Regions from separate parts of the Clostridium sp. CM037 genome, predicted to be linked through region 3. Evidence: riboswitches for the same ligand, from Rfam matches in the RefSeq annotation. Region 3 holds a riboswitch; each other region holds the start of a gene.
The links. A riboswitch is a leader RNA that binds a small molecule or an ion and turns the genes downstream of it on or off. The one in region 3 is predicted to bind S-adenosylmethionine.
Positions count from the first base shown of each region.

Region 1: another riboswitch for S-adenosylmethionine. It lies ahead of metK (methionine adenosyltransferase); the one in region 3 lies ahead of metA (homoserine O-acetyltransferase MetA).
Region 2: another riboswitch for S-adenosylmethionine. It lies ahead of ACWJKP_RS18505 (O-acetylhomoserine aminocarboxypropyltransferase/cysteine synthase family protein); the one in region 3 lies ahead of metA (homoserine O-acetyltransferase MetA).

Region 1 is NZ_CM143650.1:4,021,685-4,024,969, forward strand. Features, by position in the region: gene recD2 (SF1B family DNA helicase RecD2) at 1-500, opposite strand, end outside; gene metK (methionine adenosyltransferase) at 707-1,882, opposite strand; SAM riboswitch class I at 1,968-2,070, opposite strand; tRNA gene ACWJKP_RS19225 (tRNA-Tyr) at 2,173-2,257, opposite strand; tRNA gene ACWJKP_RS19230 (tRNA-Thr) at 2,263-2,337, opposite strand; tRNA gene ACWJKP_RS19235 (tRNA-Val) at 2,370-2,445, opposite strand; tRNA gene ACWJKP_RS19240 (tRNA-Tyr) at 2,487-2,571, opposite strand; tRNA gene ACWJKP_RS19245 (tRNA-Thr) at 2,577-2,651, opposite strand; gene yyaC (spore protease YyaC) at 3,000-3,285, shown strand, end outside.
Region 2 is NZ_CM143650.1:3,851,884-3,855,168, reverse strand. Features, by position in the region: gene ACWJKP_RS18510 (homoserine dehydrogenase) at 1-462, opposite strand, end outside; gene ACWJKP_RS18505 (O-acetylhomoserine aminocarboxypropyltransferase/cysteine synthase family protein) at 578-1,864, opposite strand; SAM riboswitch class I at 1,976-2,087, opposite strand; SAM riboswitch class I at 2,221-2,331, opposite strand; gene ACWJKP_RS18500 (permease prefix domain 1-containing protein) at 2,406-3,285, opposite strand, start outside.
Region 3 is NZ_CM143650.1:3,670,156-3,673,440, reverse strand. Features, by position in the region: gene ACWJKP_RS17535 (polysaccharide deacetylase family protein) at 1-472, shown strand, start outside; gene metA (homoserine O-acetyltransferase MetA) at 539-1,456, opposite strand; SAM riboswitch class I at 1,569-1,680, opposite strand; gene ACWJKP_RS17525 (MATE family efflux transporter) at 1,926-3,272, shown strand.

The DNA of each region.
Region 1 (3,285 bases), 350 kb from region 3:
CCATATTTTTTATAAATTTTCACACATTGGTTAGGTGTTACTCCATATGTTTGAAGAAATATCATTATATTTTTAACTTCTCGTTGCTTAGAATATGATTCAAAAATTAATTGAATCTTTTTTTGTCCTACACCATCAATCTCTTTTAATCTTTCAATTTCATTATCTAATATATTCATGGTGCTTTCACCAAAGTGCTGTACAATTTTTTTAGCAGTTATTGGTCCAATTCCTTGAATAACTCCTGAAGCTAAATATTTTTCTATACCTTCAAGTGAACTCGGTATTATTTCCTCACATTGTATTATTCTAAATTGCTTGCCAAATTGAGGATGAGTAACCCACTCCCCCGTTAATTTCAGGTTCTGCCCTTCACTTATATATGGCACAATGCCTACCACAGTTATCTGCTTTTTATTATCATTCAAATGAGCAATTATATATCCATTTTCTTCATTATGAAATACTACATCTTCGATTATCCCTTGTATTTCCGGCATAAAATCTCTCCTATTTATAAATTCATATAATAACATTAATAATAATATTATTAGCAATAATATTATTATTAATGTTATTATATCATATGTATTTTACATCTCTTATGTTCAGTATACCCCTATCTTAGGTTTTATCAAAATGCTACTTAATAATCACATGCACTAAAAAGAGATAACAATTAATAATTGTTATCCCTTTTTTTATATTATACGTATTTTTTTATTTCATCAACCTTGTTTAGTTTTTCCCATGAAAGATCTAAATCAATTCTTCCAAAATGTCCATAGGCAGCTACTTGTTTATAAACAGGTCTTCTTAGTTCTAATTCTCTTATAATTACAGCTGGCCTTAAATCAAATACTTTTTCAACTATTTGAACTATTTTATCATCGTCAATTTTTCCTGTTCCGAAAGTTTCAACCTCTATAGATACTGGTTTAGCTACACCTATAGCATAAGCTAACTGAATTTCCAATTTATCTGAAACTCCTGCAGCAACTAAATTTTTAGCAACCCATCTTGCAGCATATGCAGCGGATCTATCAACTTTTGTTGCATCCTTTCCTGAGAATGCTCCACCGCCATGTCTTCCATATCCACCATAAGTATCTACTATTATTTTTCTTCCTGTTAAACCAGAGTCTCCTTGCGGTCCTCCAATTACAAATCTGCCTGTAGGATTTATATAATATTTAGTACTTTCATCTAATAATCCACTTGGAACTACAGGTTTTATTACATGCTCTTTTAAATCATTTTCAATTTGATCATGAGTCGCTTCTTCTGCATGTTGAGTTGAAATAACAATAGTATCTATTCTTACTGGCTTATTATCTTCATACTCTACAGTAACTTGAGTCTTTCCGTCCGGTCTTAAGTAATCTAATGTGCCATTTTTTCTTACTTCGCTTAACTTTCTTGCTAATCTGTGAGCCATAGCAATTGGTAGTGGCATGTACTCTGGCGTCTCATTAGTTGCAAATCCAAACATCATGCCTTGATCACCAGCACCTATTGCGTCAACCTTATCAATCTCGCCTGCTTTAGATTCTAATGCCTCATCTACTCCCATAGCTATATCTGTTGATTGTTCATTAATAGACGTAAGTACAGCACATGTGCTAGCATCAAACCCGTATTTTGCTCTAGTATATCCTATGCCTTCAATGGTATTCCTGACAACCTTAGGAACATCTACATAACAACTAGTTGTTATCTCTCCCATTACTAAAACCATTCCTGTAGTAACCGCTGTTTCACAAGCAACTCTAGCATAAGGATCTTGTTCTAAAATAGCATCAAGTACGGCATCTGAAATTTGGTCACAAACTTTGTCTGGATGTCCTTCTGTAACAGATTCTGATGTAAATAATCTTTTCATTATAATTCTCCCTTCTACTCTCTAAAATTTCCTTATAAAAAAATAAAACCTCTTCCAAATATAAGAAGAGGTGATTTAATCATCTCCCTTATCTTGCAGATTATAACTGCAGGAATTGGCACCATGGTGCATTGCACCGGTTGCCGGGTTTCATAGGGCCTTTTTCCCTCCACCTCTCTTGATAAGAGTTATCAATTATTAACTTTTAATTATAATACCATATGCATTCTATAGTGTCAACAGAATCTAAACTCTGTAAAAAATAAAAAAAGACATCTATAGATGTCTTTTGGTGGAGGAGGACGGATTCGAACCATCGAAACATTACGTAACAGATTTACAGTCTGCCCCCTTTGGCCACTCGGGAACTCCTCCATATGTGGAGCTGGCAATAGGAATTGAACCTACAACCTGCTGATTACAAGTCAGCTGCTCTACCGTTGAGCCATGCCAGCATGCATTTTATTCTATTTTAAAAAGAGTATTATGGTGGGAACAACAGGGTTCGAACCTGTGACCCTCTGCTTGTAAGGCAGATGCTCTCCCAGCTGAGCTATGCTCCCATAATTTATTTAAACCATAATTTATTGTAAACCATTATAAATGGTGGAGGAGGACGGATTCGAACCATCGAAACATTACGTAACAGATTTACAGTCTGCCCCCTTTGGCCACTCGGGAACTCCTCCACTTATGGAGCTGGCAATAGGAATTGAACCTACAACCTGCTGATTACAAGTCAGCTGCTCTACCGTTGAGCCATGCCAGCATATTATGTTTTATTATTTTGCCGTTTTACCGTGTCGACAAGAATTATTATACAACTTTAATTAATTAATTTCAAGTCTATTATCCTTTAATAAACGACTTCTTCTCTCCATAACTATACTATTCGCATATTTGCTTAATATTAAGCATTGATACAACTTACTATTTTCCAAATAATTCATTATATTTTTTATTTGGTTTTCCTTCATATAGTTAATATACTTATATATCATTTTTTAATAAATCATTTTTTTATTCTTTATTATAATAATACACGGGATTTATTCATATAAATTATTCATAGGAAACTAATAATTTTTCCCCAGCGCAATACAAGGAGGTATATTTCTTGAGTAAAGCTAAAACCCATTATAAAGATCCTTTAGCATACTATACACTTTCTAATTTTCTAAAAGACTATATTGACAAAAATACTTTAGTTGTTTGCATAGGTACCGATAGATGTATAGGCGATTGTCTAGGTCCTTTAGTTGGTACACTTTTAAAAAATAGTTCCTTTCCATTACCTGTATATGGCACTATAGATAATCCAATTCATGCCTTAAACATAGATAGTAAATTATCTAAAATAAATGCTTTGCACCCAAATTGTACTATAATAGGTGTAGATGCTT
Region 2 (3,285 bases), 180 kb from region 3:
TATCTGCTCAATCCTATTGGCTGTAAGGCTCTCATTAATCTCGCGTATTATTGGAATTCCACCAGCCACACTTGCTTCATAATAAAACAATACGTTTTCTTTCTCCGCTGTTTTAAATAACTCTTCGCCCCAGTTCGCGATAACTAATTTATTAGCAGTTACAATATGTTTTTTAGATTTCATTGCGCGTATCATATACTCTTTAGATTTATCGCATCCACCAATAAGTTCAACCACAATTTTTATACTTTCATCATTTATAATATCATCAATGTTATCTGTTAATAGGCCATTAGGTGCTTTGATATCTCTTTTTTTATTTATATCTTTTACAAGTATTTTAGCAACTTCTATTTCATAATTTGAACGTTTCATTATTTCTTTTCTATTTTCGTGAAGTATTTTCCATACACCCGTCCCAACATTTCCAAAACCTAAAATCGCTATTTTTACCTTTTTCATAATAGTTTTCCTTTCTAAACTTTAAAGTTATTCCTCCGTCATCTAAGGTGATGGAGGAATATAGTTAGGAACAAGACCTTATTTTGAAACCAGCTGCCAAAGAATTATTGACTTTTTATTGAACTGATTTTTCTAGAGCTTGCGTCAAATCGTATATAATGTCATCGATACCCTCAACGCCAATTGAAAGTCTTATCAAATCTGAAGTAACTCCAGCAGATTTTTGCTCCTCTGCGTTAAGCTCTGCATGAGTTGTACTTGAGGGGTGAATTATTAGAGATTTTGCATCTGCAACATTTGCAAGCAGCGAAAATAATTCTACATTATTAATGAATTTTTTTCCAGCTTCAAGGCCACCTTTTATTCCAAAAGTGAATATTGATCCTGCTCCTTTTGGTAGGTATTTTTTAGCTAAATCTTTGTATCTGCTCCCTTCAAGTTCAGGATAATTTACCCATGAAACATTTGGATGCTTACTCAAAAATTCAACAACTTTCCTAGCGTTTGTTACATGTCTCTCAACTCTTAACGATAATGATTCCAAACCTTGAAGAAATAAAAATGCACTTTGAGGGCTAAGCGTCGCACCGGTGTTTCTTAAAAGTTGAACTCTAGCTTTTAAAGCAAATGCTGGAGCACCTAAATTAGCATATACTATTCCATTATAGCTTTTATCCGGAGTTGTAAAATCAGGGAATTTACCGCTAGCTGCCCAATCAAATTTACCAGCATCAACTATAATTCCACCAATAGTAGTTCCATGTCCTCCAATGAACTTTGTTGCTGAATGAATAATTACATCTGCACCATACTCAATTGGACGGCAAAGGAAGGGAGTTGCAAAGGTATTGTCAATAATAAGGGGTATTTTATTTTCATGAGCAATATCCGCTACTGCCTCTATATCTAGAACATTTATTTTTGGGTTTCCCATTGTTTCAGCATAAAGTGCTTTTGTTTTATTCGAGATAGCTTTTCTAAAATTTTCAGGATCATCTGGATCAACAAATGTTACGTTAATTCCAAGTTTTCTAAGAGTAACATTAAATAGTTCATAAGTACCACCATATAGAGTGCTTGCAGCTACTATTTCATCGCCTGAATTTGCTACATTAAGTATTGCATAGAATGTTGCAGCTATTCCTGAAGCTGTAGCAAGTCCTGCTACTCCGCCTTCGAGAGCGGCTACTCTTTTTTCAAAAACGTCTGTAGTTGGGTTCATTATTCTTGAATATATATTTCCTTCTTCTTTTAATTGAAATAAATTTGCTGCATGATCTGCATTTTTAAAAACAAAAGATGATGTTTGATAAATTGGGACTGCTCTCGAGCCTGTAGTAGGGTCTGGAACCTGCCCTGCATGTACCTGTAATGTTTCAAAACTTAATTTTCGCTCACTCATATTAATTTCTCCTTTTATAATTATTTTTCAAAAAAAAGCTGCTCTCCTATAAGGAAAGCAGCATGATTAATTTTATTAAACAATAAAATTGTATCATAAAATTTGCTATCGTCCTTATCTTTCAGATTTTACAATCTGATGGAATTGACACCATTGCACTTCTTTTAAAAATGCTGGTTGTCGGGCATCATCGGGCCAGTCCCTCTGCCGCTCTGGATAAGTTATATTTAGTTGTTAGTATTTAGTACATTATTTATTTAGATTTTTGGGGAAGAAAAAAAGCTACTTTCCTATAAGGAAAGTAGCAATAGTTAACTTTAATAAACAATAAAATTGTATCATAAAATTTGCTAACATCCTTATCTTTCAGATTTTACAATCTGCAGGAATTGACACCACTACATTCGAATAAGAATGCTGGTTGTCGGGCTTCATCGGACCAGTTCCTCTGCCACTCTGGATAAGTTGTATTCAGTTATTAGTATTTAGTATATTACTCATAAAAACAATTGTCAATACTTTTTTAAAAGATAAAGTTATTTTAATTATGCCCTTTTATAATACTATATGCTGCACTGAACATACCAAATAAAATGCCAACGATAGGGAATATAATCCAATTAATGTGCCATAGATTAAAAACTAATCCACTGACAAGGAAGATACAGATTGCTAATGGCCATACGATAGCAGCAACTGCACCAATAAGTTTATTATCTTCAGTTTCTTCTTTTGAAAAGTCACCAATCTGTAAAAGAATACTGAAACTCTGCTTAATATTTCCAAAGTATATGAAGATGAAAGCGGCAATAGCAACCATCACAAGTAAAACAACTACTCCGTAGCTTGATGCATTGTCGCCAAAAGCGGATGATACGAAAAGTGCAACTGGGGATATGACACATATGCATACACCCGTTATTATAGATATCATATAAGTTGATGCAAAAGCATTATTTTTTTGATTTATAATTGCTTTTGCATGAAGAGGTAAATCAAAACCGCTTTTTAGATACTTGTATTTTTCTAGCTTCATACCGGAATAAATGAATAAAGCTACAGCAGGTACACACAGTAAGAATAGTGCAATAATGCCAAACATATCGCTGAAATCTTTTGAAATGCCTTTACAGATAATGCCACCATCTATGAGAGTGGTAATTAATATTAATATAGCTGTTGCTATAATACATAAAAAAACACCTATACCCATCAATAAGCCAGATTCTTTTTTTGTAGTCATAAAGTTATCGGCCTCTTCTTGTGTAATGGTTTTAAGTATCGCACCCTTTTTCATATGTTCGATGCCAAGTTCATCAATTAATTCGTCAATATTGCCAAATTCTGAGATTACAATACCAATGGCCTCATTTTCTGATTTTCCATCATTCTTATTCTCGTTATATTTTTCTTCCATATTC
Region 3 (3,285 bases):
TTTTGATGATGGGTATGAAGATAATTATACGGAGATGTTCCCTGTTTTGAAAAAATATAATTTTAAAGCAACAATTTTTGTTATTACTGGTAGTATTGATAAAAGTCCTAACTATATGACTTCGAAACAGCTTATAGAGATGGAAAAATATGGAGTGGACATAGGGAGTCATACCGTAAAGCATGAAAATTTAAAAGAGATGCCTAAGGATAAGCAACTAGAAACTTTAGTTAAATCTAAAAACGATTTGGAAAAAATATTAAATAAACAAATAAAATTCTTTTCCTACCCATATGGTGGATACAGCAAAGCTTCAATTGAGGCTGTACGAGAAGCAGGGTATACAATGGCTTTTAGCACTGACGGCAGATGGTCTTCCAAAGAGGATGGTATACTTTCCTTACATAGAGTATATATAAGTTCATTCCATGACATGGAAGAATTTAAGAAACGTATTTCTAATACAGATTAAATTTTAATAAAGTTCAATATTAAGAGTTGGGTCCCTAAGTTACTAGGGGCCCAACTTTTATATGTATTATTCTAGGTACACCAAATTGTAAGGTGTCTCCTGATAAACATAATAATTTAACCAGTTTAAAAAAAGCAAACTTGAGTGACCTCTCCATTTCACGATAGGTATTTTTAATGGATCGTCTTTTGGATAATAATTTTCTGGGACATTTATATTTAATCCGTTTGCTATATCCCTGTCATATTCATTTTTTAATGTTAATGGATCATACTCTGAATGTCCGGTTATAAAAATTTGGCGTCCCTTTTTTGCTGATACAATGTAAATTCCTGATTTCTCAGATTCTGATAAAATTTCAAGCTCATCTATTTTATCAATATCAACTTTTCTTATTTCAGTATGTCTTGAATGTGGAACATAAAATTCATCGTCAAATCCACTAAAAAGTTTAACGTTTTGCTTTGTTATTTTATGTTTAAACACTCCAAATACTTTACTATCAAGTTTATGTTTTTGCACTCCGTAATGATAATGAAGCCCTGCTTGAGCACCCCAACAAATATGCAAGGTAGAGTATACATTGTGAACACTCCATTCCATAATTTTTTTAAGCTCCTCCCAGTAATCCACTTCTTCAAAGGGAATACTTTCAATTGGCGCTCCAGTTATTATCATTCCATCAAATCTAGAATTCTTTATTTCTTCAAAAGTATTATAAAATTTAATTAAATGTTCCTTCGATATATTTTTACATGCATGGCTTGCAGGGTGAAGAAGAACTATATCAATCTGTAGTGGAGAGTTCCCAAGAAGTCTTAAAATTTGTGTTTCAGTATCGATTTTTGTTGGCATAAGGTTTAAAATCACAATTTTTAAAGGCCGAATATCTTGGTGAAATGCGCGGTCTTCTGTAATAGTAAAAATGTTCTCTTTATTTAAAGTTTTAAACGCTGGAAGATTGTCAGGTATTTTTATTGGCATTTACATCCTCCTTGTAATTAGGCATCTTATAAAAAAAAGCTGCTTTCCTATAAGGAAAGCAGCATGATTAACTTTAATAAACAATAAAATTGTATTATAAAATTTGCTATCGTCCTTATCTTTCAGATTTTATAATCTGATGGAATTGACACCATTGCACTCCACTTAAGAATGCTGGTTGTCGGGCATCATCGGGCCAGTCCCTCTGCCGCTCTGGATAAGTTGTATTCAGTTGTTATTGCTTAGTATATTACTCGTAAAAGCAATTGTCAATAGGTAAAAATGTCTTTGTTTTATTTTTGACAATATTGAACATATGTGTTACGATTGCTACTGTTCATCGGAGGGTATATAGGTAATTATATGCTGGATAAGATGGTTGGATAAAGCCAACTGCCTTATCCGGCATTTTTTTATTTTAGGAGGCACATATTATGGCACAACAGAACATTTTAACAGAAAGGTTATTATGAAACAAGAGAACATTTTAACAGAGGGTAAGGTTATCCCAACGCTTTTAAGATTTGCATTTCCATTTCTATTAGCAAGCTTACTGCAAGCACTCTATGGTGCAGCTGATTTGTTGGTTGTTGGACAGTTTGATAATTCGGCGCAAGTTTCTGCTGTGGCGACAGGAAGTCAGATTATGCAGACAATCACAAGCGTTATTCTTGGATTGACCACAGGAGGTACTATTTTAATTGGCAACTATTTGGGTGCAAAAAAATATAAAGATATTGCAGAGTCAGTTGGAACTATCATTTGTACATTTGGTATAATAGCAGCTGTGTTGACTGTAATTATGGTGGTAATGACAGGTACTATTACAAATTTAATGAATACGCCAACAGAGGCATTTGAACACACAAAACAATATATTTTTATCTGTTCTTGTGGTATTCCATTTATTATAGGGTACAATGCGTTGAGTGGTATTCTGAGAGGGCTAGGCAATTCAAAAGCACCATTATTCTTTATTGCGGTAGCTTGCGTAACTAATATTATGGTAGATTTAATATTAGTGGGTGGGTTCCATATGGGGGCGCCAGGAGCTGCAATTGCTACTATAGCTGCTCAAGCTATAAGCTTCATAATTGGGGTGCTGCATGTAAAAAAGATAGGTTTTAACTTTGAGTTTCATCGTAGTCATATTAGGATTGAAGCAGGAAAAGCAAAGAAGGTATTTAAGCTAGGATTACCAATAGCATTACAAGATGGTTTAATTAATATTTCTTTTATAATAATTACAGCAGTTATTAATGTAATGGGACTTACTGCTTCTGCATCTGTAGGTGTTGTCGAAAAAATAATTGTATTTACAATGCTTCCAACGATTGCATTTGCTTCAGCGATTGCAGCAATGACAGCTCAGAATATGGGGGCAGGAAAGAAGGGAAGAGCAAAACAATGTTTGTATATAGGCACGGGATGCTCATTAATATTAGGAATAATATGTTATGCATATGCACAATGGAATCCAACATCGCTTACAGCATTGTTTTCGAGGGATACAGCGGTCATAGAAACAGCTGCATTATATATTAAATCATACAGCATCGATTGCATTTTGGTATGCTTTGTATTTTGTATGAACTCGTTTTTTAGTGGTTGTGGTAATTCGTTATTTCCAATGATTCACAGTTTAATTGCTACATTTATCATTCGTATACCGTTATCTTTTGTTTTAAGTAAAATAGTAGGTATGACGCTATATGAAATTGGATTTGCTTCTCCTCTTGCAACATTCGCATCACTTGTAATGTGTATAATCTACATGAAATCAGGTAAATGGAATAATAATAAAATTATTTATTGAGGAAATTATATAA